DNA from 2 places in the Streptomyces sp. WG7 genome. Region 2 is predicted to be linked to the other one. Evidence: riboswitches for the same ligand, from Rfam matches in the RefSeq annotation. Region 2 holds a riboswitch; the other holds the start of a gene.
The links. A riboswitch is a leader RNA that binds a small molecule or an ion and turns the genes downstream of it on or off. The one in region 2 is predicted to bind S-adenosylmethionine.
Positions count from the first base shown of each region.

Region 1 (14,029 bases), on a different contig from region 2:
CGGCCCGGCCAGGGCGGCCTTCATCCCGGTGCCGCCCACGTCGAGGGCGATGACATGTCTCACGGGGGACAGTGTGGCCCGTTGACCCGGGAGAGGTCTAGTCCACTGCCGTGGTGTAGACCTTAATCCGTTAAACGAACAAGCGAACTAGCGAACGCGTAAGCAAAGCAGCGAACGACACAAGTCGTCGGCAGGGTTGGGGAATCAGGGTGCAGCGGCGTAGGACAGGAACGATCGCGGTGGTGTCCGCACTGGGCATGGCAGCGGTCCTCGGCGGCTGCGGGCTCACCGGAGACTCCGGCGAGGTGACGCTGAAGCTGGTGGCCGCCGACTACGGCGACAGCAAGGCCAACAGCTCGCAGAACTACTGGGACGAGCTGGCCAAGGCCTACGAGGCCAAGCACCCCGACGTGCACGTGGACGTCACCGTGTACTCCTGGAACGACGTGGACCGCGAGGTCCGCGAGATGGTCGAGGCCGGCAAGGCCCCCGACATGGCGCAGATCGGCGCCTACTCCGACTACGCGGACAAGGACCTGCTCTACCGGGCCGACGACCTGCTCTCCATCCCGGTCCAGGCCAACTACGTCTCGCAGCTCGCCGGCGCCGGCCAGGTCAACGGGGTGCAGTACGGCCTGCCCTTCGCGGCCTCCACCCGCGTGCTCTTCTACAACAAGACCCTCTTCGACAAGGCCGGCGTCACCCCGCCCAAGTCCTGGGACGACCTCGCGAAAGCGGCCGAGGAGCTCAAGAAGGAGGGCGTGAAGTTCCCGTACGCCCTGCCGCTGGGCCCCGAGGAGGCGCCGGCCGAGACGGTGCAGTGGCTGCTCAGCGGCGGGGGCGGCTACACCGACGACGTCGGCACCTACTCCATCGACTCGCCGCAGAACGTCACCACCTTCACCTGGCTCAAGGAAGAACTGGTCGGCAAGGGCCTCACCGGCCCGGTCGCCCCCGGCAAGCTCAACCGGGCCGACGCCTTCGCCGCCTTCGCGAACGGCGACGTCGGCATGCTCAACGGACACCCCACGCTGATGAAGACGGCGTCCGGCAAGGGCGTGAAGTACGGCATGGTGCCGACCCCCGGCATCGACGGCGCCAGCAGGAACACGCTCGGTGTCACCGACTGGATGACCGCCTTCAAGAAGAACGGCCACCAGGAGGAGATCGGCGACTTCCTCGACTTCGTCTACAGCGACGAGAACGTCCTCACCTTCTCCCGCCAGTACGACCTGCTGCCGGTGACCACCTCCGCGTCCCAGGTCATGAGCACCGCGGCGGAGGACAAGGACCTCCAGCCCTTCCTGAACGAGCTGCTGCTCTCCGAGCTCTACCCGGTCGGCAAGACCTCCTGGGCCTCGGTCAGCGCGGACATCAAGAAGCGCATCGGCCAGGCGGTCGCCCCCGGCGGCAGCACCGAGCAGGTGCTCGACCAGATCCAGGCGACGGCGATGCGGGCGGGCAGCGCGGAGTAGGGAGCGGCGGAGCAACGGAGCGGCTGAGCAACGGGCAGCGGGGCAGGAGCGCGGGGGCCGCTGTCGGTGGCGGACGTTACGGTGCCGTACATGGACCTGGGACAGAGGGAGCGGAACATCCTCGCGCTGGAACGCCGCGGTTTCCCCGGCCCCGGCGCGAAGGAGCGCGCCATCCGCGAGGAACTGGGCCTGGCCCCCGTCCGCTACTACCAGCTCCTCAACGCCCTCCTGGACGACCCCCGCGCCCTGGCGGCCGACCCGGTGACGGTCAACCGGCTGCGCCGGATACGGGAGGCACGGCGCTCGGAGCGGTGACGGCGACCGGACCGGACGGTACCGGACGGACCGGAGGGCAAGGCTCCGCCCGGTACGCCTGCCTCCGGCTCCTCCGGCTCCTCCGGCTCCTCCAGGCGTCGTCCCGGCACCGTGCCGCGATGGCGGGCCGGCCGCCGACCTTCGCCGGGCCGTCGACCTTCGCCGGGCCGTCGGCGTCCGCCGGGCCGTCGGCGTCCGCCGGACTGTCGCCGTACGAGCCATGCGTGCCCCCGCGCCGACGGGATAGGTTCGCGGTATGGGCAGCCACCAGGACTCCACCCGTGACGACTCCCCGGACCACCTGCCGACGCCCGCGACGGAGGCCGGACGCGAAGGGCTCGACGCCCTTCTCGCCCGTCCCGGCCGCGCGGTGGTCGCGTTCGACTTCGACGGCACGCTCGCCCCGATCGTCGCCGACCCCGACCGGGCCCGCGCCCACCCGGACGCCGTACCGGCGCTCGCGACCCTCGCCCCGAAGGTCGCCGCCGTCGCGGTGATCACCGGCCGCCCCGCCGAGGTCGCCGTCCACCACGGAGGCTTCGCGGGCGTCCCCGGCCTCGACCACCTCGTCGTCCTCGGCCACTACGGCGCCGAACGCTGGGACGCCGCCACCGGCACCCTCACCGCCCCCGACCCGCACCCCGGCGTCGCCGCCGTCCGCGCGGAACTGCCCGGCCTGCTGGAGCGGTCCGGCGCGGGGGAGGGCACCTGGGTCGAGGAGAAGGGCCACGCGGTCGCCGTCCACACCCGCCGCGCCCCCGACCCCCGGGCCGCCTTCGACGCCCTGCGCGCCCCCCTCACCGACCTGGCCGCCCGCCACGGCCTGATCGTCGAGCCGGGCCGCATGGTCCTGGAACTGCGCCCACCCGGCATGGACAAGGGCGCCGCCCTGCGGGCGTACGTCCGGGAGCTCGACACGGGCGCCGTCCTCTACGCCGGCGACGACCTGGGCGACCTCCCCGCCTTCGCGGCGGTCGACGCCCTCCGCGCGGAGGGCACCCCCGGCCTCCTGGTGTGCAGCGGCAGCGACGAGGTCCCGGACCTGCGCGCACGGGCGGACGTGGTGGTCGACGGCCCGACGGGAGTGGTGGCACTCGTCCGCGCCCTGGCGGACGCCACCTGACCGCGGGCGGTCGTGCCGCCCGGGGTGGGCGCGGCGGCACCCGGCAGGGTCCCGGCCTCGCGCCCCGCCCCACCCCCGGCGCCGGTCATCCGCCCCAGCCCGCCCGGCGCCGGTCTCCGGCCGTCAGGACCTCAGAGCCTCCAACTGCTCCAGGAACCACCGCGCCGGAGGCAGCGCCGTACCCGCCGCGGCCAGCCGCTTCGACCGCTCCGCCCGCTCCCCGGGCCCCACCGACAACGCCTCGTGCAGCGCCTGGGCCGTCCCCGACACGTCGTACGGATTCACCACCACCGCGTCCTCACCCAGCTCCTCGTACGCCCCCGCCTCCCGCGACAGCACCAGCACGCACCCCTCGTCGGAGACGACCGGCACCTCCTTCGCGACGAGGTTCATGCCGTCCCGGACGGGGTTGACCAGCGCCACGTCCGCCAGCCGGTACGCCGCCAGCGACCGCGCGAAGTCGTCCTCCACGTGCAGCACGACCGGCGTCCACCCCGCCGTCCCGAACTCCGCGTTGACCGAGTCCGCCACCCGCCGCACCTCGGCGGTGTAGTCCCGGTACACGGCGAGGTCCTGCCGCGACGGATACGCGAACGCGACGTGCACGACCCGCTCCCGCCACTGAGGCCGGCCCGCCAGCAGCTCCCGGTACGCCAGCAGCCCCCGCACGATGTTCTTCGACAGCTCGGTCCGGTCCACCCGCACGATCGTCTTCCGCGCGGTCCCGTCCGGGCCCTCCCCGATCTCCGCCCGCAGCGCCGCCATCCGCTCGTCCACGTCGGCCTCGTGCGAGCGCTGCCGCAGGAACTCCGCGTCCGCCCCGAGCCCGTGCACGCCGGTCTCCGTGCCGCCGGTCCCGCCCACCAGGGCGTCGCAGCACGCGGTGAACGCGTCGGCCCAGCGCCGGGTGAGGAACCCGAGCCGGTCGGCGCCGAGCATGCCGCGCAGCACCTGCTCGGCGATGTCGTCCGGCAGCAGCCGGAAGTAGTCGACCGGCGCCCACGGCGTGTGCGAGAAGTGGCCGATGCGCAGGTCCGGCCGGAGCTCGCGCAGCATCCCGGGCACCAGCGTCAGGTGGTAGTCCTGCACGATCGCGACCGCGCCCTCGGCGGCCTCCTCGGCCAGCGCCTCGGCGAAGGCCCGGTTGTACGCCTCGTAGGAGGCCCACTGCCGCCGGAACTCCGCGTCGAAGACCGGCTCCAGGGGCGTCTGGTAGAGCATGTGGTGCACGAACCACAGCACGCTGTTGGCGATCCCGTTGTACGCGTCCGCGTGCACGTCGGCCGGTACGTCCAGCATCCGTACGCCGTCCTCGCCGACCCCGCGCCGCACCGCCTCGCGGTCGCCGTCGCCGAGCGCGGAGCACACCCACAGCGCCCCCGCGTCCGGCCCGATGGCCGACAGCCCGGAGACCAGCCCGCCACCGCCGCGCTTGGCGTGCAGCGAACCGTCCTCCCCTACCTCGTACGAGACGGGCCCCCGGTTGGAGGCGACCAGCACCTGAGCAGCACCGAAGCTTGAAGCCATACGCCTCAACCTAGCCCGGCCCCGGGGGCCTCAAACGTGGCCGGATGCCCCCTCGGCATCGATCGCGTCACGCACCTTGTGAGGTTGGTGTGAAAAGAACAAGGATGTGCGGTGCACATTTCAACTTTCTGGGGGGTGGGCCGCATGCCCATACGCAAGCGCGGATTCGCGCGCGCCGCGGCGCTGGTCGGGGCCTGCGCACTGGCGCTGACCGGCTGCGGCGACGAGGGCGCCGGCGACGAGACGGACGCACGGCCCGCGACGGCCGCCGCGACCCCGGACAGCAGCCCCACACCCGAGGCGTCCCCCAGCACCGCCTCCCCGACCCCGGCACCCACCCCCGCCACGCTGCCGGACTTCACCGGCCGCAGCGTCGGGGCGGCCGTCATCTCCGCCAAGAAGGCGGACATCGCCTACACCGTCCGGCTCCAGGGCACCGGAGGGCAGGCCTCCTCCTGGGGCACCGGCGAGAAGGTCTGCGAGCAGACCAGCGGCCCCGACGGCGTGATCTTCACCGTCCCCCGCGACGGCCGGGACTGCGCCGGGCGTTCGCTGCGCCCGAAGCCGACTCCCGCCCCCGAATCGGCGAAGCCGAAGGACACCGGCACGGGCGGCACCGCCACCGGCGGCAGCACGGGCGGCGGCAGCGGCGGTGGTACCGGCGGTGGTACCGGCGCCTGCGAACTCACCAGCCCCGCGGGCAACTGCTATGCCGACGGCCAGTTCTGCGCCAAGAAGCACCGCGGCCTGAGCACCCACGGACGCGGCGGCGAGTACCTGACCTGCGCACGTGACTCCGGCGGCACCTGGCGCTGGTCGGACGGCGTTTCCGGCTGACGCGGCCCCGGGACCGGGACCGGGAGGCAGGCCACCCCGTACCGGGGGCCGAGGACCAAGGACCGCGGCCCGGCGAGTCAGGCCACCCGCCGGGCCGCGTACTCCGCGATCTCCGTCATCGGCGGCCGCTCCTCCGTGTCCACGGAGTACGTGCGCGGCTCGAAGCCGTCGGCGCCGCGTTCGAACTGGGTGAGGGACGGCCGGACCAGGTGGCCGCGGGCCAGCCGGAGCTGGGCGGTGCGGTAGATCGCGGCGGACATGCGGCCCAGCGCCTGGCCGTCCTGGTGCCGGTGCCTGCGCACGCCGACGTCGACCTGCGCGAGGGCGTCCAGGCCCACCAGGTGCAGGGCGTCGACCAGCATGCCCAGCTCGACCCCGTAGCCGACGGGGAAGGGAAGCTGTTCGAGGAGGGAGCGGCGGGCCGCGTACTCGCCGCCGAGCGGCTGCACGAAACCGGCCAGCCGCGGCCAGTGCATGTTGAGCAGCGGGCGGGCCATCAGTTCCGTGACCCGGCCGCCCTGACCGGCCGCGGTGCCCAGCGGGCGGTCGTACATGGCCTTGACGAGGTGCACGTCCGGGTCGGTGAGCAGCGGCCCCACGATCCCGGAGACGAAGTCGGCGGAGAACTCGCGCAGGTCGGCGTCGACGAAGCAGACGATGTCACCGCCGGTGACCAGCAGTGAGCGCCACAGGACCTCGCCCTTGCCGGGTACGGCCGGGAGACGGGGGAGTATCGCGTCGCGGTGCACGACGCGCGCGCCCGCCGCCGCGGCCACCTCCGACGTGCGGTCGCTCGACCCGGAGTCCACGACCACGATCTCGTCGACGAGCGGGACGCGCCCCATCAGGTCCCGGCGGATCACCGTGACGATGTCGCCGACCGTCGCCTCCTCGTCGAGGGCGGGGAGCACCACGCTGACCGACTGGCCCGTGGCGTGCTTGGCGGTCAGGAGCTGCTGGACCGGCCGGTCCGCCAGGGACCAGGAGCGTGTGCTCAGCCAGCGCTCGACTTCTTCCAGCACGTCCGGTGGCTCCTTCGTGATCCGTTGTGATCCATCTCGCGGTGCGGACGACTGTCTCAACCGCCCTGGCCTTCGGTTACAGTCTTGAACAACGCGAAGGCCCACCGCATGCCGGGGGGCCCGCGCGGCACCACCGCGCAACAACCGCACCACCGCACAACAACCGAATACCGCTCATCCAGAGGGGCAGAGGGATACGGCCCGTTGAAGCCCCGGCAACCCTCCAGTCGGTTCTTGTCACGCAGACGTGGCGAGGCTCCCGACTAGGGAAGGTGCCAAATCCGTCTCACGGCGAGATGCGTCGTGAGGAAGATGAGGAGAAAGGGCCTCGCCTCCATGGCTGTGCAGACCGCCGAAAGCACCACCACCCCCGCCGCTGCCGTTCCCGCCGGATCCGTCGATCTGGGCCCCGCCGACGCCCTCTCCTGCCGCGAGTGCGGCCACCGCGTGCCGCTCGGCCCGGTCTTCGCCTGCGAGGAGTGTTTCGGCCCGCTGGAGATCGCCTACGACTTCTCGGCCTACGACACCGAGGAACTGCGCAAGCGGATCGAGGCGGGCCCCGCCAACATCTGGCGCTACGCCCCGCTGCTGCCCGTCCCCGCCGATGTGGCGACCAAGCCGAACATCAACCCGGGCTGGACCAAGCTGGTCAAGGCCGACAACCTGGCCCGCGAGCTGGGCGTCACCGGCGGCCTGTACGTCAAGGACGACTCCGGCAACCCGACGCACTCCTTCAAGGACCGCGTCGTCGCCCAGGCCATCGAGGCCGCCCGCGCCTTCGGCTTCACCACGCTCTCCTGCTCCTCCACCGGCAACCTCGCGGGTGCCGTCGGCGCCGCCGCGGCCCGCGCCGGCTTCCGCTCCTGCGTGTTCATCCCGCACGACCTGGAGCAGGGCAAGGTCGTCATGGCCGCCGTCTACGGCGGTGAGCTCGTCGGCATCGAGGGCAACTACGACGACGTGAACCGCTTCTGCTCCGAGCTGATCGGCGACCCGGCCGGCGAGGGCTGGGGCTTCGTCAACGTCAACCTGCGCCCGTACTACGCGGAGGGCTCCAAGACGCTGGCGTACGAGATCTGCGAGCAGCTCGGCTGGCGGCTGCCCGACCAGATCGTCGTCCCCATCGCGTCCGGCTCCCAGCTCACGAAGATCGACAAGGGTCTCCAGGAGCTGATCAGGCTCGGGCTGGTCGAGGACAGGCCCTACAAGATCTTCGGCGCCCAGGCCGAGGGCTGCTCGCCGGTGTCCACCGCGTACAAGGCCGGCCACGACGTCGTACGCCCGCAGAAGCCGGACACCATCGCCAAGTCGCTGGCCATCGGCAACCCGGCCGACGGGCCCTACGTCCTCGACATCGCCCGCCGCACCGGCGGCGCCGTGGAGGACGTGACCGACGAGCAGGTCGTCGACGCCATCAAGCTGCTCGCGCGCACCGAGGGGATCTTCGCGGAGACGGCGGGCGGGGTGACGGTCGGCGTCACCAGGAAGCTGATCGAGAACGGCGTCCTGGACCCGTCGCTCACCACCGTCGTCCTCAACACCGGCGACGGCCTGAAGACCCTCGACGCGGTGGCCGGCACCGGCCTCACCGCCACCATCCGCCCGAACCTGGACTCCTTCCGAGAGGCTGGCCTCGCATGAGCGTGACCGTTCGCATCCCGACCATCCTGCGCACCTACACCGGCGGCAAGGCGGAGGTCAGCGCCGAGGGCGCGAACCTCGGTGAGGTCATCGCCGACCTGGAGAAGAACCACACCGGCATCGCCGCCCGCGTCCTGGACGACCAGGGCAAGCTGCGCCGGTTCGTCAACGTCTACGTCAACGACGACGACGTCCGTTTCGAGCAGGGTCTGGAGACCGCCACCCCCGACGGCGCGGGCGTCTCCATCATTCCCGCGGTCGCCGGCGGCTGATACGCGTCGTAGTGCGAACTGCCCTCTCCGTAAGAGAAGCGGAGGGGGCAATTCCATGTGATTGAGCGCGGTAGAGTTGGGGAACGCGCTCCCGATCACAAGATCGGGAACTCTTCATTTCTGCCGCACGCCCGACAAGATGTAGCCAAAGTGTGGGCGTCTTTCGCGGCTTTTGTTCCCTTTGCCTGCCCCGACTTGCCCCGTAATCAGGCGAATTCTCGCCACATTCCGGACCGGGTGCGTCCAGATTTCTCGTCCAATTGACCTGTTGCAGAGGGCAGTTGGACAGATACATTCAGCCGCGGTCGACGCGTTCCGGCGCACGCCCCCAGTCGTGGGGGGTGAGGTCTGACCCGGGTCCGCGAAGTGCGGATCTGTGCAAGGGCCAGTAATAGGGGAGTTAGGCATGGCTCAGGGCACCGTCAAGTGGTTCAACGCGGAGAAGGGGTACGGCTTCATCGCGGTCGACGGTGGTGCGGATGTTTTCGTCCACTACAGCGCGATTCAGATGGACGGCTACCGCACCCTCGAAGAAGGCCAGCGGGTCGAGTTCGAGATCTCGCAGGGTCAGAAGGGCCCGCAGGCCGACATGGTTCGCCTCAGCGCCTGAGACGCGCGGCCACCGCAGCATTTGGCCTTCATCCGAAGGGCCCGTACCCCCCGGGGTACGGGCCCTTCGGCCTGCCCCGGATCCGCTCAGGACCTGGCCCGGACCTGGCCCGGCGTCTCCCCGGACCCGCCCGGATCCTTGTTCGCGGTCGGCCGAGACCGGGTGTCGATCCCCGAGAGGCGCTTGCACTCGACAGGGGCGAGTGCTAATCATTGCGTTAGCACTCTGAAGGTGAGAGTGACAACGAAGGACCGGGTCGGTGAGGCCCGCAGGCCGGGTGGGGAAGGAACCACACGGCACGCGAGCCGTCCGTCGCGGGCGCGGGCGCGGTCCGAAGGAATCACCCCCAGTCCTGGAGGGACCACTTCACATGGCCAAGATCATCGCGTTCGACGAGGAGGCGCGGCGCGGCCTCGAGCGCGGCATGAACCAGCTCGCGGACGCCGTCAAGGTGACGCTCGGCCCCAAGGGCCGCAACGTCGTCCTCGAGAAGAAGTGGGGCGCCCCCACGATCACCAACGATGGTGTGTCCATCGCCAAGGAGATCGAGCTCGAGGACCCGTACGAGAAGATCGGCGCCGAGCTGGTCAAGGAAGTCGCCAAGAAGACGGACGACGTCGCCGGTGACGGTACGACCACCGCGACCGTTCTCGCCCAGGCCCTGGTCAAGGAAGGCCTGCGCAACGTCGCGGCCGGCGCCAACCCGATGGCCCTGAAGCGCGGCATCGAGAAGGCCGTCGAGGCCGTCTCCGCCGCCCTGCTGGAGCAGGCGAAGGACGTCGAGACCAAGGAGCAGATCGCCTCCACGGCCTCCATCTCCGCCGCCGACACCCAGATCGGCGAGCTCATCGCCGAGGCCATGGACAAGGTCGGCAAGGAAGGCGTCATCACCGTCGAGGAGTCCCAGACCTTCGGTCTGGAGCTCGAGCTCACCGAGGGTATGCGCTTCGACAAGGGCTACATCTCGGCGTACTTCGCCACCGACATGGAGCGTATGGAGGCGTCGCTCGACGACCCGTACATCCTGATCGCCAACTCCAAGATCGGCAACGTCAAGGACCTGCTGCCGCTCCTGGAGAAGGTCATGCAGTCGGGCAAGCCGCTGCTGATCATCGCCGAGGACGTCGAGGGCGAGGCCCTGTCGACCCTGGTCGTCAACAAGATCCGCGGCACCTTCAAGTCCGTCGCCGTCAAGGCCCCGGGCTTCGGCGACCGCCGCAAGGCCATGCTCGGCGACATCGCCATCCTCACGGGCGGCGAGGTCATCTCCGAGGAGGTCGGCCTCAAGCTCGAGAACGCCACGCTCGACCTGCTGGGCAGCGCGCGCAAGGTCGTCATCACCAAGGACGAGACCACGATCGTGGACGGCGCCGGCTCCGCCGACCAGGTCCAGGGCCGGGTCAACCAGATCCGCGCCGAGATCGAGAACAGCGACTCGGACTACGACCGCGAGAAGCTCCAGGAGCGCCTGGCGAAGCTGGCCGGCGGCGTGGCCGTCATCAAGGCCGGTGCCGCCACCGAGGTCGAGCTCAAGGAGCGCAAGCACCGCATCGAGGACGCCGTTCGCAACGCGAAGGCGGCCGTCGAGGAGGGCATCGTCGCCGGTGGTGGCGTGGCCCTGCTCCAGGCCTCCCAGGTCTTCGAGAAGCTGGAGCTCTCGGGTGACGAGGCGACCGGCGCCAACGCCGTGAAGCTCGCCCTGGAGGCCCCGCTGAAGCAGATCGCCGTCAACGGTGGTCTCGAGGGCGGCGTCGTCGTGGAGAAGGTCCGCAACCTGACCGTCGGCCACGGCCTGAACGCCGCGACCGGCGAGTACGTCGACATGATCGCCGAGGGCATCATCGACCCGGCGAAGGTGACCCGCTCTGCCCTGCAGAACGCCGCCTCCATCGCCGCGCTGTTCCTCACCACCGAGGCCGTCATCGCCGACAAGCCGGAGAAGGCCGCCGCGGCCGGTGCTCCGGGCGGCATGCCGGGCGGTGACATGGACTTCTGATCGGCCTCTGGTCGATCGACCGTCCTACGGTTCCGAGGGCGGCACTCCCCGACAGGGGGTGCCGCCCTCGGGCGTGTCACCGGCCTTTCCCGCAGGTCCTGGTCATCGGCGCGCAGGGGATCGTCATGGCGCCGCTCCCGGTCGCCGGGCGCCGGCCCGCAGCCTCGCCGGACCGCGACCGCGACTGCGACCGCGAATGCGACCGCGACTGCGGTTGGGAGTGCGGCTGTGACCTGCGCCACTGATGGCGGGGGGTCGGAATGAGCGGGACGGGCGGGCCCGTTGTTGTCACCGGCAGGTGCATGCGCATGCACATACCGACCGGTACCTCCAGAGGAGCCCCCACGTGACCGTCACCGCCTCCGACGCCGCCTCGCGCGCCGCTCAGATCCTCGCCCGTCCGACGGCCATCAACGGCCTGACCGTGCCCAACCGCATCGCGATGGCCCCGATGACCCGGATGTTCTCGCCGGGCGGCGTCCCCGGCGAGGACGTGCTCTCGTACTACTCCCGCCGCGCCGCCGCCGGTGTCGGTCTGATCGTCACCGAGGGTACCTACGTCGGCCACGAGTCGGCCGGGCTGAGCGACCGCGTGCCGCGTTTCCACGGCGAGGAGCAGCTGGCCGGCTGGGCGAAGGTCGCCGACGCGGTGCACGCGGCAGGCGGCACGATCGTGCCGCAGCTGTGGCACATCGGCATGGTCCGCAAGCAGGGCGAGCAGCCCTTCCCCGACGCCCCCGCCGTCGGCCCCTCCGGCCTGCGGATCGGCGAGGACGAGGTCACCGGCAAGGCAATGACCCAGCGCGACGTGGACGACGTCATCGGCGCCTTCGCCGAGGCCGCGGCCGACGCCGAGCGCATCGGCTTCGACGGCGTGGAGATCCACGGCGCGCACGGCTACCTCGTCGACCAGTTCCTGTGGGCGGGCACCAACCGCCGCACCGACGCCTACGGCGGCGACCCGGTCTCCCGCACCCGTTTCGCCACCGAGATCGTGGCCGCCGTACGCGAGAAGGTCTCGCCCGACTTCCCGGTGATCTTCCGCTACTCGCAGTGGAAGCAGGACGCCTACGACGCCCGCCTCGCCGAGACCCCCGAGGAACTGGAGGCCATCCTCACCCCGCTCGCCTCGGCCGGCGTCGACGCCTTCCACGCCTCCACGCGCCGCTACTGGCAGCCCGAGTTCGACGACTCCGACCTCAACCTCGCCGGCTGGACCAAGAAGCTCACCGGCAAGACCGTCATCACGGTCGGCTCGGTCGGCCTGGAGGGCGAGTTCACCGACTCCTTCCAGGGCGCGGGCGCGGCGCTCGGCAGCCTCGACAACCTCCTGGACCGGTTCGAGCGCGACGAGTTCGACATGGTCGCCATCGGCCGCGCGCTGCTCCAGGACCCGCAGTGGGCCCGTAAGGTGCTGGCCGGCCGCTTCGACGAACTGGCGCCGTTCGACGCGGAGTCGCTGAAGACCCTCAGCTGACCCGGCCCGCCCTGGCCTGATCCGGTCGCGCACCGCGGCGTTACCCGTGGTGCGCAGCCGTCAGCCGACGGCTTCAGTCCCAGTACGTCTCGTGGGTCAGCCGGTCGCCCTGTCCGTCGAAGGTGTCGACGGACGCGATGGTCTCCCCGTCGGCGACGGGCAGGGCGAAAGCGCGGTATGAGGTCCCCGGCAGCGTCACGACCTCGGCGGTACGGACCGTACCGCCGTCGAGAGTCAACCGGGCCGTGGCCGTACCCGGAGCGGGGTTGCCGACGAAGATCCGGATCCCGGACGTGCCCTTGCCGGACAGACCGTGCAGCCCGGCGCCTTCGACGAAGTCGTCCCGGCCGTCCACGACGGCGCAGCCCGCCCACGGTCCCGCCTGGTGATCGACCTGGACCCCGCCGATGAACACCCGCTGACAGAGCAGCGAGAGGCCCTCCGGCCGGGAACCGCCACCGAAGCCGGAGCCCCCGTCGGAGCCCCCGTCGGCGTCGCGGTCGGCCTCGTCGCCGGTGCCGGCGTCAGCGGAGGGATGGCCGACCGGTGCGTCCGGGTAGAACGTCAGCGTCACCGACCACTCCTCGCCGTCGATGCTGCCGGAGCGGACCACCCGGCTGCGTTCTCCGGCCTCCAGCGCGTCGGGAACCGGTGAGCCGGAGGGGGGCGAGGCCGCGATGCGCGGGCCGGCGTCCTGCGGCGGGCCGGACAGAAGCGGCAGGACGACGGCTGCCGTGACCGCGGCCACCAGTACCCCGGCCGCCGCGTTCACGGTGGTGCGGCGCGACCTCCGGGCACGGGCACCGTCCAGGATGGCCTGCACAGGTGCTGGTCCGGGCGTCTTCCGCCCGGCCGCCCGGGCCAGCGCATGCCGCACATCCTGTGCGGAATCGGCAGCGTGCGGTGGGCCGAGCCGGTCCGGCACGGAGGCGTCCGAACCGCCCGAGGCACCCGAGGCATCCGGTCGCCCGCCGGGTGTGCGGGAGGCGGTCATGCGGCACCTCCGAGATCCGCGCGGTCGTGCGATGTCAGCGCGGGGTGCGCCCGCAGCTTGGCGAGAGCGCGGGAAGCCTGGCTCTTGACCGTGCCGGGCGTGCACCCGAGGGTCCGTGCCACCTCGTCCTCCCCGAGGTCCTCCCAATAACGGAGGACGACCACAGCACGTTGCCGTTCGGGCAGTTCGGCCAGGGCCTCCATCAGCACGTTGCGCTCCTCCAGACGTTCGGCCTCGCCGGACCGCTGCGGACGGTCCGGAAGCAGAGGGGTGAGCAGGTGGACGACCCGTCTGCGGCGGTGGCGGCTGCGGTTGTTGTTCACCAGCGCGCGCCGTACATAGGCGCCGGCGTCCTCCCGCCGCACCCGGTCCCACCGCGCGTACACCTTGATCAGGGTCGTTTGCACCAGATCTTCCGCCTCGTGGAAATCCCCGGTCAGCATGTAGGCGGTCCTGACCAGGCGGCTCCAGTAGGCCGAGGCGAACGCCGTGAAATCGTCTTCGGCGGTGAGGGCCGGTCCGATGTGCACGAAGGGTCTGTCCCTGCGGGTGTGTGGGCGGGCAGGAGGTACGGTCCGGTCCCCGGGTGCGGGCGGCACCCGGGGACCGGGGGCCGGCGGGTCAGTCCCAGTACGTCTCGTGGGTCAGCCGGTTTCCCCGTCGGTCGAAGGTGTCGACGGACGCGATGGTCTCCCCGTCGGCGATGGGCAGGGCGAAAGCGCGGTACGAGGTCCCCGGCA
Region 1 covers NZ_JBNGGE010000001.1:417,768-431,796, reverse strand. Annotated here, with positions in the region: gene ACP4J0_RS01965 (ROK family protein) at 1-24, opposite strand, end outside; gene ACP4J0_RS01960 (ABC transporter substrate-binding protein) at 258-1,475, shown strand; gene ACP4J0_RS01955 (DUF3263 domain-containing protein) at 1,566-1,790, shown strand; gene otsB (trehalose-phosphatase) at 2,047-2,913, shown strand; gene ACP4J0_RS01945 (alpha,alpha-trehalose-phosphate synthase (UDP-forming)) at 3,037-4,440, opposite strand; gene ACP4J0_RS01940 (hypothetical protein) at 4,585-5,277, shown strand; gene ACP4J0_RS01935 (glucosyl-3-phosphoglycerate synthase) at 5,355-6,299, opposite strand; SAM riboswitch class I at 6,471-6,618, shown strand; gene thrC (threonine synthase) at 6,636-7,940, shown strand; gene ACP4J0_RS01925 (MoaD/ThiS family protein) at 7,937-8,212, shown strand; gene ACP4J0_RS01920 (cold-shock protein) at 8,619-8,822, shown strand; gene groL (chaperonin GroEL) at 9,193-10,818, shown strand; gene ACP4J0_RS01910 (NADH:flavin oxidoreductase) at 11,165-12,295, shown strand; gene ACP4J0_RS01905 (hypothetical protein) at 12,369-13,289, opposite strand; gene ACP4J0_RS01900 (SigE family RNA polymerase sigma factor) at 13,286-13,819, opposite strand; gene ACP4J0_RS01895 (hypothetical protein) at 13,911-14,029, opposite strand, start outside.
Region 1: another riboswitch for S-adenosylmethionine. It lies ahead of thrC (threonine synthase); the one in region 2 lies ahead of ACP4J0_RS10960 (aminotransferase class V-fold PLP-dependent enzyme).

Region 2 (14,029 bases):
GATGACCTTGGCCAGCTCGATCACCGGGACGGGGCAGCGCCGGCCGACCGCGTCCACGACGAGGTCGCCGCCGCCCTCCCGGACGGTGCCGGAGGCGGACGGCGCCCCCAGCCTCTCCCGCACGGCGGCCACCGTGCCCGGCAGCACCTCCAGGAACCGCTCGACGTCCCCGGCCGGTGTCCCCGGCGGCAGCGACACCCGGACGTTGCCCTCGCTGAGCACCCCCATCGCCTTCAGGACGTGGCTCGGCATCAGGGTGCTGCTCGTGCAGGACGACCCGGACGAGACCGAGAAGCCCGCACGGTCCAGCTCGTGCAGCAGAGTCTCCCCGTCGACATAGAGACACGAGAAGGTGACGACGCCGGGCAGCCGGCGCGACGGGTCGCCGACCACCTCCACGTCCGGCACCAGAGCCGGCACCCGCGCCCGGATCCGGTCCGTCAGTTCCCGCAGCCGGGCCGCCTCCTCGGCCGCCTCGGCCCGCACCGCCCGGAGCGAGGCCGCCGCGGCCACGACGGCCGGGAGGTTCTCGAAACCGGGCGCCCGGCCCGACTCCCGCTCGTCCGCGGGCCCTTGCGGCGCGAACCGCACGCCCTTGCGCACGACGAGCAGCCCGACGCCCGACGGTCCGCCCCACTTGTGCGCGCTGCCCGCGAGCAACGACCAGTCGCCCGCCACCTTTCCCCAGCCCAGCGACTGGGCCGCGTCCACCAGCAGCGGCACGCCCGCCGCCCGGCACACTTCGGCCACCTCCGCCACCGGCTGCTCGGTGCCCACCTCGTGGTTGGCCGACTGGAGGCAGGCCAGCGCGGTGTCGCCCCGCAGGGCGGCCGCGTACGCCGCCGGGTCCACCGCCCCCGTCCGGTCCACGGCGACCCGCGTGAGCGTCCCGCCGCCCGCCTCGTGCGCCTCGGCCGCATGCAGTACGGAGGAGTGTTCGACGGATGACACGATCAGGTGCGGTCCCACGCGGCGCCGCCCGGCCAGCGCCCCCGCGATCCCCGAATGCACCGCCCGCGTCCCCGAAGGGGTGAACACCAGCTCGTCCGCCCGGCACCCCACCGCCTCGGCCGCCGCCTCCCGGGCCGCGTCGAGCAGCAACCGCGCCCGGCGGCCTTCCCGGTAGAGCCGCGCGGGATCGGCCCACCCTTCGTCGAGCGAGGCCTGAAGAGCCTGCCGGGCTACGGGGTGAAGAGGAACGGCGGAGGCGGCATCGAAGTAGGACACACGGCAACGCTATGACGTCCGGCGGGGGAGCGCCCCGGAGGGGCGGGGCCGCGCCGGCATGCGGCTCGGCCGCGTGGGCGCGAACGAGCACAACGGACCGTCAGCCGCCCGGCGACCTGCGGAACCGGCCCCCGCGGGGGCCCTGTCCCACCCTTCGGAGTGACCGACGGCGCGTATGCCACCCTCCCCGCGACCCCCCGGAGGACGTCGGCTAGGGTTTGGTCCGCATAAACATCAAACCCCTGCCCGACGCAGGGCGGCGACCGACCAGCGAGAAGGCCGCAGCCGAACAGCGCGGGCGAGACTCTCGGGAAGGCGCTACGTGAGTCCCAACGGCTCCGACCGCTCGCCGCGGCGCCCGATGCGGCGGAAGCTGCTGCAGGCACTGACCGCGGGCCTGGTCCTGGCGACCGCCACCGGTTGCACATACGAGGACTTCCCCCGCCTCGGCATGCCCACCCCAACCACGGAAGAGGCTCCGCGGATCCTCTCCCTGTGGCAGGGATCGTGGGCTGCCGCGCTGGCCACCGGCGTGCTGGTGTGGGGCCTGATCCTGTGGAGTGTCTTCTTCCACCGGCGCAGCCGGACCAAGGTCGAGGTTCCTCCGCAGAACAGGTACAACCTGCCCATCGAGGCGCTGTACACCATCGTTCCGCTCGTCATCGTCTCGGTGCTGTTCTACTTCACCGCCCGTGACGAGTCCGAACTCATGAGCCTGGAGAAGAAGCCCGACGTCACGGTCAACGTGGTCGGCTTCCAGTGGAGCTGGTGCTTCAACCACGTCGAGAACGTCGAAGGTTCCACCGGCGACGCCAAGACCTCCAAGGAACTGGCCGCGATCCCGGACCGGTTCAAGGACGACTTCCCGGCGAACGCCGGCGGCGTCTACGACTGCGGTGTCCCGGGCACACGGAACCCGCAGAACAACAACCCGGGTCCGACCCTCTGGCTCCCCAAGGGCAAGAAGGTCCGCTTCGTCCTGACCTCGCGTGACGTCATCCACTCCTTCTGGGTGGTGCCGTTCCTCATGAAGCAGGACGTCATTCCGGGCCACACCAACGCCTTCGAGGTGACCCCCAACAGGGAGGGCACCTTCATGGGCAAGTGCGCCGAGCTGTGCGGCGTGGACCACTCCCGGATGCTGTTCAACGTGAAGGTCGTCTCCCCGGAGCGCTACGAGCAGCACCTCCAGGACCTCGCGAAGAAGGGGCAGACCGGTTACGTTCCCGCGGGCATCGCGCAGACGAGCCACGAGAAGAACCGGGAGACGAACAACCTGTGAGCATCCTCAACGAACCCCAGGGTGCCGCGGCAGCAGGGTCCCACTACCAGGACGAGCTGCCGGTCCGGCGCCAGAGGCGTGGCGAGATCGTGGTCAAGTGGCTGACGACCACCGACCACAAGACGATCGGCACGCTGTATCTGGTGACGTCGTTCGCGTTCTTCGTGATCGGCGGCGTGATGGCGCTGCTCATGCGCGCCGAGCTGGCCCGTCCGGGCCTGCAGATCATGTCGAACGAGCAGTTCAACCAGTCGTTCACGATGCACGGCACGATCATGCTGCTGATGTTCGCGACGCCGCTGTTCTCGGGCTTCGCGAACTGGATCATGCCGCTGCAGATCGGCGCGCCGGACGTGGCCTTCCCCCGGCTGAACATGTTCGCCTACTGGCTGTACCTGTTCGGCTCGCTCATCGCGGTGGGCGGCTTCCTGACCCCGCAGGGCGCGGCCGACTTCGGCTGGTTCGCCTACTCCCCGCTGTCCGACGCGGTGCACTCGCCGGGCATCGGCGGTGACCTGTGGATCATGGGCCTGGCCTTCTCCGGCTTCGGCACGATCCTCGGCTCGGTCAACTTCATCACCACGATCATCTGCATGCGCGCGCCCGGCATGACCATGTTCCGCATGCCGATCTTCACCTGGAACGTGCTGCTGACCGGTGTGCTGGTCCTGCTCGCCTTCCCGGTGCTGGCCGCGGCCCTGTTCGCCCTGGAGGCGGACCGCAAGTTCGGTGCGCACATCTTCGACTCGGCCAACGGCGGAGCGTTGCTGTGGCAACACCTGTTCTGGTTCTTCGGGCATCCAGAGGTGTACATCATCGCGTTGCCGTTCTTCGGCATCGTCAGTGAGATCATCCCGGTCTTCTCCCGCAAGCCGATCTTCGGCTACATGGGTCTGATCGCCGCGACGATCGCGATCGCCGGTCTGTCGGTGACGGTGTGGGCGCACCACATGTACGTCACGGGCGGCGTGCTGTTGCCGTTCTTCTCCTTCATGACCTTCCTGATCGCGGTCCCGACCGGTGTGAAGTTCTTCAACTGGATCGGCACGATGTGGAAGGGCTCGTTGTCCTTCGAGACACCGATGCTCTGGTCCACCGGCTTCCTGATCACCTTCCTCTTCGGTGGTCTGACCGGTGTCATCCTGGCCTCGCCGCCGCTGGACTTCCACGTCTCGGACTCGTACTTCGTGGTGGCGCACTTCCACTACGTGGTGTTCGGCACCGTGGTGTTCGCGATGTTCGCCGGCTTCCACTTCTGGTGGCCGAAGTTCACCGGCAAGCTGCTGGACGAGCGCCTCGGCAAGATCACCTTCTGGACGCTGTTCATCGGCTTCCACGGCACCTTCCTGGTCCAGCACTGGCTGGGCGCCGAGGGCATGCCGCGCCGGTACGCCGACTACCTGGCGGCCGACGGCTTCACCGCCCTGAACACGATCTCGACGATCAGCTCGTTCCTGCTCGGCATGTCGCTGCTGCCCTTCTTCTACAACATCTGGAAGACGGCCAAGTACGGCAAGCCGGTCAACGTGGACGACCCGTGGGGCTACGGCCGTTCGCTGGAGTGGGCGACCTCCTGCCCGCCGCCGCGGCACAACTTCCTCACGCTGCCGCGCATCCGCAGTGAATCCCCCGCCTTCGACCTGCACCACCCCGAGGTCGCCGCGCTCGACCAGCTCGAGAACGTCGGTCACGGGGAGAAGGCCCTCGCCGGCGGCAAGGAGGCCGGGAAGTGAAGATCCAGGGCAAGCTCTTCATCTGGCTGAGCGTCTTCATCCTGGCCGTCGCGATCGTCTACGGCTACTGGTCGAAGGAGCCGGCCGGCACCACGGCCCTCTTCCTGGCCTTCGGCCTGGCCATCATGATCGGCTTCTACCTGGCCTTCACGGCCAGGCGGGTCGACGCGGGTGCCCAGGACAACAAGGAAGCGGACGTCGCGGACGACGCCGGCGAGGTCGGGTTCTTCAGCCCGCACAGCTGGCAGCCGCTGGCACTCGGGATCGGCGGAGCGTTCGCCTTCCTGGGCATCGCGGTCGGCTGGTGGCTCGTGTACTTCTCGGCACCGATCCTGCTGATCGGCCTGTTCGGCTGGGTCTTCGAGTACTACCGCGGTGAGAACCGCACCCAGTAGCACGCGCCGAGCGCCGAGGGGCCCGGACACTCCGCAAGGAGCGTCCGGGCCCCTTCGTCTGCCGTACCGTCCTCACTCGTCCGGCTTACCCGCCGTGCCGCCGTTGACGTCGCTCCCTAGCGTGAGGACATGAGCAACACGGTTCACTTCCAGGCGCGGGGGCGTACGGTCGTCGGCTGCACCCTGCTGGTGATCGCCCTCGGCGCGGGCGTCACCGCCTGCACCGGCGGCGACGACAACCCGCTGTCCGCCGCGCCGTACGACGCGGCCGGCCAGATCTCCTTCAACGGCCCCACGGAGGCCGGGAAGAAGGCCGACCCGGACGAACCCCTGGAGGTCGTCGCCGAGGGCGCCGACGGGCGCATCACGGACGTCACCGCCATGGACGCGGCGGGCCGCCACGTCGCGGGCGAACTCTCCGCCGACGGAGCCCGCTGGCACAGCACCTCCCCGCTGGCCGCGGGCGCCCGCTACACGGTGCGGGTCAGCACCGAGGACGGCGACGGCGCGCCCGGCCGCAAGGTCCTCACCTTCGAGACCGGCCGGCCCACCACCAAGAAGACCCTGGACATCTCCTTCGGACCCGAGGCGGGCTCGTACGGCGTCGGCCAGCCCGTCACCGCGGAACTGAGCCAACCGGTCGCGGACCCGGCCCAGCGGGCCATAGTGGAACGCGCCCTGAAGGTGCGGTCCACGCCCGCCGTGGAGGGCGCCTGGCACTGGGTGGACGACAAGAAGCTCCACTACCGGCCCGAGGAGTACTGGCCCGCCCACGCCACCGTCCAGGTCAGCAGCACCCTCGACGGCATCAAGGTCGGCGACCGGATGTGGGGCGGCACCGCGAAGCCCCTCACCATCACCACGGACGACCACGTCGTGGCCGTCACCGACGCCGCCGCGCACACGCTGACGGTCTACCGGGACGGCGAGGAGATCAGGCAGATCCCCGTCACCGCCGGCAAGCCCGGCTTCGAGACCCGCAACGGCGTCAAGGTGGTCCTGGGCAAGGAACCCTTCGTACGCATGCGCAGCAGCACCGTCGGCATCGCCGAGGGCTCCTCGGAGTCGTACGACCTGCCCGTGTACTTCGCCACCCGGGTCACCTGGAGCGGCGAGTACGTGCACGCCGCCCCCTGGTCCGTCGGCTCCCAGGGCTCCGCCAACGTCAGCCACGGCTGCGTGGGCATGAGCACCGCCAGCGCGGAGTGGTTCTTCGACACCGTCCAGAAGGGCGACCTCGTCGAGGTCGTCAACTCCGCCGGCGAGACGATGGAACCCTTCGGCAACGGCTTCGGCGACTGGAACCTGGACTGGACCGAATGGCGTACGGGCAGCGCCCTTACGGGTGGCAACCCGAACGCCACGGACGCCCAGGAGGCGGCGAAGCTGCGACCGACGGCGGTGTAGGCGCCCCGAGGGGCGCCCCAGGCGCCCTCAGACGCCCTGCAGCCTCTTCTGCCGCAGCAGCGAGGCCAGCGCGCCCGCGAACTCCACCGGCTCCACCGGCAGCGTCACAGCCGCCTCCGCGCGGCTCCACGTCGCCAGCCACGCGTCCTGCGGGCGCGCGATGAGCAGCAGCACCGGCGGACACCGGAAGATCTCGTCCTTGATCTGACGGCACAGGCCCATGCCCCCCATGGGCACCGCCTCGCCGTCCAGGACGCAGACGTCGATCCCGCCCTTGTCCAGCTCCCTGATCGCGGCGGCCGGGGTGGCGCACTCCACGAACTCGACGACGGGCACGTCCGGAGCGGGCCGGCGGCCGGTCGCCAGCCGCACCTGTTCGCGGGTGTTGGAGTCGTCGCTGTAGACCAGCACCGTGGCGGTCGGCTGCATGCTTCCTCCGATACGCAGTGAAACAGTCGTAGCCCGTCGCGCCGGATGCTACTCCCTCGGACACCTCGTCAACACTGGTTCGGACACGGCTTCGAGGGGCCCTTCGATGGGCCATACGGGCAGTACAGACGGTGCGGACACTCCGAACGGCACCCCCCGGGGTGAGGGCGGGATAAGCGACCGACATAATGTCGGTCGTGGCGACAGCAACGACAGTAGAAACCGGGCACGCGCACCCGTCGGTCAACCGGCCGAACCTCACCAGCGTCGGAACCATCATCTGGTTGAGTTCCGAGCTGATGTTCTTCGCGGCCCTCTTCGCGATGTACTTCACCCTGCGATCGGTGACCGGCCCGGACTTCTGGTCCGAGAAGGCCGACGCGTTGAACTTCCCGTTCTCCGCGACGAACACCACGATCCTGGTGCTCTCCTCCCTCACCTGCCAGCTCGGCGTGTTCGCGGCCGAGCGCGGTGACGTGAAGAAGCTCCGGATGTGGTTCATCGTCACCTTCGTGATGGGTGCGATCTTCATCGGCGGTCAGGTGTTCGAGTACACCGAACTGGTCAAGCACGAGGGCCTCTCGCTCTCGTCGGACCCGTACGGCTCGGTGTTCTACCTGACCACCGGCTTCCACGGACTGCACGTGACGGGCGGACTCATCGCCTTCCTGCTGGTCCTCGGCCGCACCTACGCGGCCCGGAGGTTCACCCACGAGCAGGCGACCGCCGCCATCGTCGTGTCCTACTACTGGCACTTCGTCGATGTCGTCTGGATCGGCCTCTTCGCCACGATCTACATGATCAAGTAGTCGCGGCACGCACCCGCGCAATACCCGAAGCATCGACGCAGAAAATCCTGACACCGGGGTAATCCGTGAAAAAGCTCTCCGCACGACGACGCCATCCGCTGGCGGCGCTCGTCGTCCTACTCCTCGCGCTGGCATGCACAGGGGGGCTGTACGCCGCGTTCGCACCCGCGAGCAAGGCGCAGGCCGATGAAACCGCCCAGTCCCTCGCCATCGACGAGGGCAAGAAGCTCTACGCCGTCGGCTGTGCCAGTTGCCACGGCACCGGAGGTCAGGGCACCACCGACGGTCCGAGCCTGGTCGGAGTCGGCGCCGCCGCCGTCGACTTCCAGGTGGGCACCGGCCGTATGCCGGCCCAGCAGCCCGGCGCCCAGGTTCCGCGCAAGAAGGTGATCTACTCCCAGGCGGAGATCGACCAGCTGGCGGCCTACGTCGCCTCGCTGGGTGCCGGTCCGGCGGTCCCGTCGCAGGAGAAGTACGGCCCGGAGGGCGCGGACAGCGCCAAGGGCGGTGAGCTGTTCCGCAACAACTGCGCGCAGTGCCACAACTTCACCGGCAAGGGCGGCGCGCTGACGCACGGCAAGTACGCGCCGACCCTCGAGGACGTCGACCCGAAGCACATCTACGAGGCCATGCAGACCGGCCCGCAGAACATGCCTTCCTTCCCGGACAGCACGCTGACCGAGCAGAACAAGAAGGACATCATCGCCTACCTGCACGCGGTCAACTCGGACGAGACCGTGGACCCCGGCGGCCTCTCGCTGGGCGGCCTCGGGCCCGTCAGTGAGGGCCTCTTCGGCTGGATCTTCGGCCTCGGCGGCTGCATCGCCGTCGCCGTGTGGGTCGCCGCCCGGACCGCAAAGGCCAAGAAGTCATGAGTAGCCAAGACATCCCAGAAGAGAACCTGCCGGCCGAGCAGGGCGGCGCGCACGGCGCGCCGAAGCCCGCGGACGAGAAGCACCCGTTCGCGGACCCGGGGCTGCCGCCCCACGAGCACCGGATCCAGGACATCGACGAGCGGGCCGCCAAGCGGTCCGAGCGCACGGTCGCCCTGCTGTTCACGCTGTCGATGCTGGCCACCATCGGCTTCATCGCCTCGTTCGTGGCGATCCCGCACGACAAGTCGATCTACGTCTGGCCGCTCGGGCACATCAACGCGATGAACCTCGCGCTGGGCCTGACCCTGGGCGTGGCGCTGTTCGCCATCGGCGCGGGCGCCGTCCACTGGGCGCGCACCCTGATGTCCGACGAGGAGGTCGCCGACGAGCGGCACCCGATCGAGGCCTCGCCCGAGGTCCGCGCGAAGGTCCACGCGGACTTCAAGCAGGGTGCCAAGGAGTCGGTGATCGGCCGGCGCAAGCTGATCCGCAACACGATGTTCGGGGCGCTGACGCTGGTGCCGCTCTCCGGCGTCGTCCTGCTGCGCGACCTCGGCCCGCTGCCCGGGACGAAGCTCCGCCACACGCTGTGGTCCAAGGGCAAGCTGCTCGTCAACATGAACACCAACGAGCCGATGCGCCCGTCGGACATCGCGGTCGGTTCCCTCACCTTCGCCAAGCCCGAGGGCCTGGAGGAGCACGACCACGGTTTCCAGAACGAGATCGCCAAGGCCGCCCTGATGATCATCCGGCTGGAGCCGGAGGCCATCAAGGACAAGCGCGAGCTCGAGTGGTCGCACGAGGGCGTCGTGGCGTACTCGAAGATCTGCACCCACGTCGGGTGCCCGATCTCCCTGTACGAGCAGCAGACGCACCACGCGCTGTGCCCGTGCCACCAGTCCACCTTCGACCTTGCCGACGGTGCCCGGGTGATCTTCGGTCCCGCCGGCCACCCCCTGCCGCAGCTGCGGATCGGCGTGAACGACGAGGGCTATCTCGAAGCGCTCAGCGACTTCGAGGAGCCCGTCGGTCCTGCATTCTGGGAGCGCGGATGAGTACTGCAGCGAGCAACCCGAACCCGTCCGCCGGTGCCACGGCGGGCCGATCGCGCGGAAAGGCCCCGGCCGGCGAACGCGTCGCCGACTGGGCCGACGGCCGGCTCGGGATCTACTCCCTGGCCAAGGCCAACATGCGCAAGATCTTCCCGGACCACTGGTCCTTCATGCTGGGTGAGATCTGCCTCTACAGCTTCATCATCATCATCCTCACGGGTGTGTACCTGACGCTGTTCTTCCACCCGTCGATGAACGAGGTGGAGTACCACGGCTCGTACGTCCCGATGCAGGGACAGCTGATGAGCGAGGCGTACAAGTCGACGCTCGACATCAGCTTCGACGTCCGCGGCGGTCTGCTGATCCGGCAGATCCACCACTGGGCGGCGATCATCTTCCTCGCCGGCATGTTCGTGCACATGATGCGCGTCTTCTTCACCGGCGCGTTCCGCAAGCCGCGCGAGATCAACTGGCTGTTCGGCTTCCTGCTGTTCGTCCTGGGCATGTTCACCGGTTTCACCGGCTACTCGCTCCCGGACGACCTGCTCTCCGGCACCGGTGTCCGCTTCACGCAGGGCGCGATCCTGTCCGTGCCGATCGTCGGTACGTACATCTCGATGTTCCTGTTCGGCGGGGAGTTCCCCGGGACCGACTTCGTCGCCCGGTTCTACTCGATCCACATCCTGCTGCTGCCGGGCATCATGCTCGGGCTCGTGGTCGGCCACCTGATCCTGGTCTTCTACCACAAGCACACGCAGTTCGCGGGTCCCGGCAAGACCAACAAGAACGTCGTCGGCATGCCGCTGCTGCCGGTGTACATGGCCAAGGCCGGAGGCTTCTTCTTCCTGGTCTTCGGTGTCATCGCGGCCATCGCCGGCATCGCGTCGGTCAACCCGATCTGGTCCATCGGCCCCTACCGGCCGGACATGGTCTCCACCGGCGCCCAGCCCGACTGGTACATGGGCTTCGCCGAGGGCCTGGTCCGCGCCATGCCGGGCTGGGAGATCAACTTCTGGGGTCACACGCTGGTCCTGGGCGTCTTCATCCCGCTCGTGATCTTCGGGATCTTCCTCGCGTTGATCGCGGTGTACCCGTTCATCGAGTCCTGGGTGACCGGGGACAAGCGCGAGCACCACATCCTGGACCGGCCGCGCAACGCCCCGACCCGGACGGCGTTCGGTGTGGCCTGGGTCACCGCCTACATGATCATGCTGATCGGCGGCGGCAACGACATCGTCGCCACGCACTTCCACCTGTCGATCAACGCGGTCACGTGGTTCGTGCGGATCGGGTTCTTCGTCGGACCGGTCATCGCGTTCGTCGTCACCAAGCGGATCTGCCTCGGCCTCCAGCGCCGGGACAAGGAGAAGGTGCTGCACGGCCGCGAGTCCGGCATCATCAAGCGCCTGCCGCACGGTGAGTTCATCGAGGTGCACGAGCCGCTCAGCCAGGAGCAGCTGCACACGCTCACGGCGCACGAGCAGTACAAGCCGGCGGAGATCGGCCCGACGGTCGACGAGAACGGCGTCGAGCGCAAGGTGAAGACCACCGAGAAGCTCCGCGCCAAGCTCAGCGAGGCCTACTACGGCGAGGAGTCGCAGATTCCGAAGCCGACCGTCGAGGAGTACAAGGAGATCACGAGCGGCCACGGCCACCACTGACCCTCCAGCGTCGCCACACCACGGCGAAGGGCCCCGTCCGTTCCTCGGACGGGGCCCTTCGCCGTGCCCGGGGCTGGATAGGGTGGGACCACACTCCCTTTCCACGACACACACGATTCAGGAGCGGCTCATGAGCGCTGTGACTCCCGCTGGAGGCGACACCGCGGCGGGCCGCTCCTGGCCCGCCCTGCTGAACGGACTGCTGGACGGCCGCGACCTGTCCGCGGACGACACGGCCTGGGCGCTGGACGTGATCATGCGCGGCGAGGCGACCGACGCCCAGATCGCCGGCTTCGCGGTGGGCCTGAGGTTCAAGGGCGAGACCGTCGAGGAGATCTCCGGTCTGGTCCGCACCATGTACGCCCACGCCAACGTGATCGAGGTGCCGGGGGAGACCGTCGACATCGTCGGCACCGGCGGCGACGGCGCCAAGACGGTCAACATCTCCACCATGTCGGCGATCGTCGTGGCCGGCACGGGCGCCAAGGTCGTCAAGCACGGCAACCGGGCCGCCTCCTCGGCGTCCGGGGCCTCCGACGTCCTGGAGAAGCTCGGGGTCAACCTGGAGCTCACGCCGAAACGGGTCGCGGAGGTCGCCGAGGAGGCCGGCATCACCTTCTGCTTCGCCGTGAAGTTCCACCCGTCGCTGCGCCACGTGGCGTCGGCGCGCGGCCAGCTGGGCATCCGCACGGTGTTCAACTTCCTGGGCCCGCTGACCAACCCGGCCAGGGTGAAGTCCCAGGCGGTCGGGGTCGCCCACGCCCGGATGGCACCGATCATCGCCGGTGTCTTCGCCGAGCGCGGCCACTCGTCCCTGGTGTTCCGCGGCGACGACGGCCTCGACGAGCTGACCACGACCGCCACCTCCCGGGTCTGGATCGTGCGGGACGGCCGGGTCACCGAGGAGACCTTCGACCCGCGGGACGTCGGCCTCGAACTGGTGCCGGTCGAGGCGCTGCGCGGCGCCGACGCCTCCTACAACGCCGACGTCGCCCGCCGCCTGCTGGCCGGCGAGACGGGCCCGGTACGGGACGCGGTGCTGCTGAACTCGGCGGCGGCCCTGGTCGCCCTGGAGCCCGGCGAGGCGCCGCTCGCCGAGCAGCTCCGGGCCGGCATGGACCGGGCCGCCGAGGCGATCGACTCGGGCGCCGCCAAGCGCGCCCTCGACCGCTGGGTGGCCGCGAGCAACGCGTAACGGCCTTCCCGTGTGACGAGCGTCCCGCGATCCGGACCCGGGTTGCGGGACGCCGATCTTTTCCCGTACGTTCCTTGGCAGGTCATGAGTGACAGTCATCAGGCCCCGGCCGACTGTCCGGCAACCCTCCGTCCGTGGCGGGGTGCCCCGGGTGAAGACCAGGCCGTGGACAGCAGGGTTCACGGCAAGCGCGGACCCCTCGCACGCTCTCGGAAGTGTGGGGCCAGGGGTCCTGGGCCACTCGAGGGAGTCTCCCGTGAACCAGCGAATGCGATAGGGCCTGTCCTTCGGACCGGCCCGACACCCTGAAGCGGTGCCTCGCCTCCGCACCCTCCTTTCCCCGCTTTCTCGGCTGCACCCACGCCCGGCCCCGCGCGGTCCGCGTGGTGACGCCGCCTGCCTTCACGCCACGGGAGTGCGCCCATGTCCGTCCCCACCCTTGCCGCCGACCAGTCCGTTTGTCCTCCACTGCCCGTCCTGGGCGGAGATGTCACCGTCCCGCTCGTCACCGGCGGCGAGGTCACCTACGCCGCGCTCGACTACGCCGCCAGCGCGCCCGCGCTCCAGCGGGTCTGGGACGACGTGGCGGCCTACGCCCCCTACTACGGCAGCGTGCACCGGGGCGCCGGATACCTGTCGCAGCTGTCGACCGACCTGTTCGAGAACGCCCGGAAGGCCGTCGCGGAGTTCCTCGGCTGCCGGGAAGGGGACCAGGTCGTGTTCACCAGGTCCACCACCGACTCGCTCAACCTGCTCGCCGCGGCGCTGCCCGCCGACTGCCGGGTCTTCGTCTTCGAGACCGAGCACCACGCCTCGCTGCTGCCCTGGAGGGACGCCGACGTCACCTTCCTCGACGCCCCGCGCACCCCTGCCCAGGCCGTCGAGACCCTGGAGCGCGCCCTCGTCGCCCGCGAGCCCTACGGGCCGGCCCTGGTCTGCGTCACCGGCGCCTCCAACGTCACCGGCGAGCTGTGGCCGGTGCGTGAACTGGCCGCCGCCGCGCACGCGCACGGTGCGCGGATCGTGCTCGACGCCGCCCAGCTCGCCCCGCACCATCCCGTGTCCGTGACCGACCTGGACGTGGACTGGGTCGCCTTCTCCGGGCACAAGCTGTACGCCCCGTTCGGTGCCGGCGTGCTGGCCGGCCGGGCCGACTGGCTGCGCGAGGCGGAGCCGTACCTCGCCGGTGGCGGCGCGAGCCGCAGGGTCACCCGGCGGGCCGACGGCGGCGTGGACGTGGAGTGGCACGACAGCGCCGCGCGGCACGAGGCCGGGTCGCCCAACGTCATCGGCGCCTACGCGATCGCCTCCGCCTGCAAGGCGCTCACCGAGGCCGGGTTCGACACGCTCGTCGCCCGCGAGGAGTACCTCATCGGGAAGGTGCGCGAGGGGTTCGCCCGGGTGCCGCAGGTGCGCGTCCTCTCCCTCTTCGGCGACGACGCCCCCCGCGTCGGCGTGCTCTCCTTCGTCGTCGAAGGCTGGAACAGCTCCCACTTCGCCGCCGCGCTCTCCGCCGAGTACGGCATCGGCGTGCGCGACGGCCTGTTCTGCGCCCACCCGCTGGTGCGCACCCTGCTCGGCAGTGACCCGCAGGCGCAGGGCGAGTGCGGCGCCCCCGAGGCGGCGCCGGGCGAGAAGTCCCTCAACGCCATCCGCGTCAGCTTCGGCGCGGGCACCCCGGACGAGCACGTCGAGCGGTTCGTGAACGCGGTCAGGGAGCTGGTGAACGACGGAGCCCGGTGGAACTACCGTACCGAGGAAGGGCGTTGCGTGCCCGACACGGCCTCCGCCGGCTGAGCCGTCCGGCCCGGCAGCCGTGACCCGAGCAGGATCATCCGCAACGCCCGCTCCGTGGCGTCCGTGAGGAGTTCGGCGGCCCGCAGCAGCGCGTCCGCCAGGGCCATCGGCGCCGGCATGATGCCGTGGCAGGCGTCCACCCCCGGCACCTCGTGCGCGCCCTCGCC
Region 2 covers NZ_JBNGGE010000007.1:242,480-256,508, reverse strand. Annotated here, with positions in the region: gene ACP4J0_RS11015 (cysteine desulfurase/sulfurtransferase TusA family protein) at 1-1,227, opposite strand, end outside; gene coxB (cytochrome c oxidase subunit II) at 1,550-2,509, shown strand; gene ctaD (cytochrome c oxidase subunit I) at 2,506-4,242, shown strand; gene ACP4J0_RS11000 (cytochrome c oxidase subunit 4) at 4,239-4,637, shown strand; gene ACP4J0_RS10995 (Ig-like domain-containing protein) at 4,767-6,044, shown strand; gene ACP4J0_RS10990 (hypothetical protein) at 6,072-6,473, opposite strand; gene ACP4J0_RS10985 (aa3-type cytochrome oxidase subunit III) at 6,662-7,282, shown strand; gene ACP4J0_RS10980 (c-type cytochrome) at 7,348-8,157, shown strand; gene ACP4J0_RS10975 (Rieske 2Fe-2S domain-containing protein) at 8,154-9,212, shown strand; gene ACP4J0_RS10970 (cytochrome b) at 9,209-10,870, shown strand; gene trpD (anthranilate phosphoribosyltransferase) at 11,001-12,065, shown strand; SAM riboswitch class IV at 12,146-12,262, shown strand; gene ACP4J0_RS10960 (aminotransferase class V-fold PLP-dependent enzyme) at 12,489-13,862, shown strand; gene ACP4J0_RS10955 (glycerate kinase) at 13,811-14,029, opposite strand, start outside.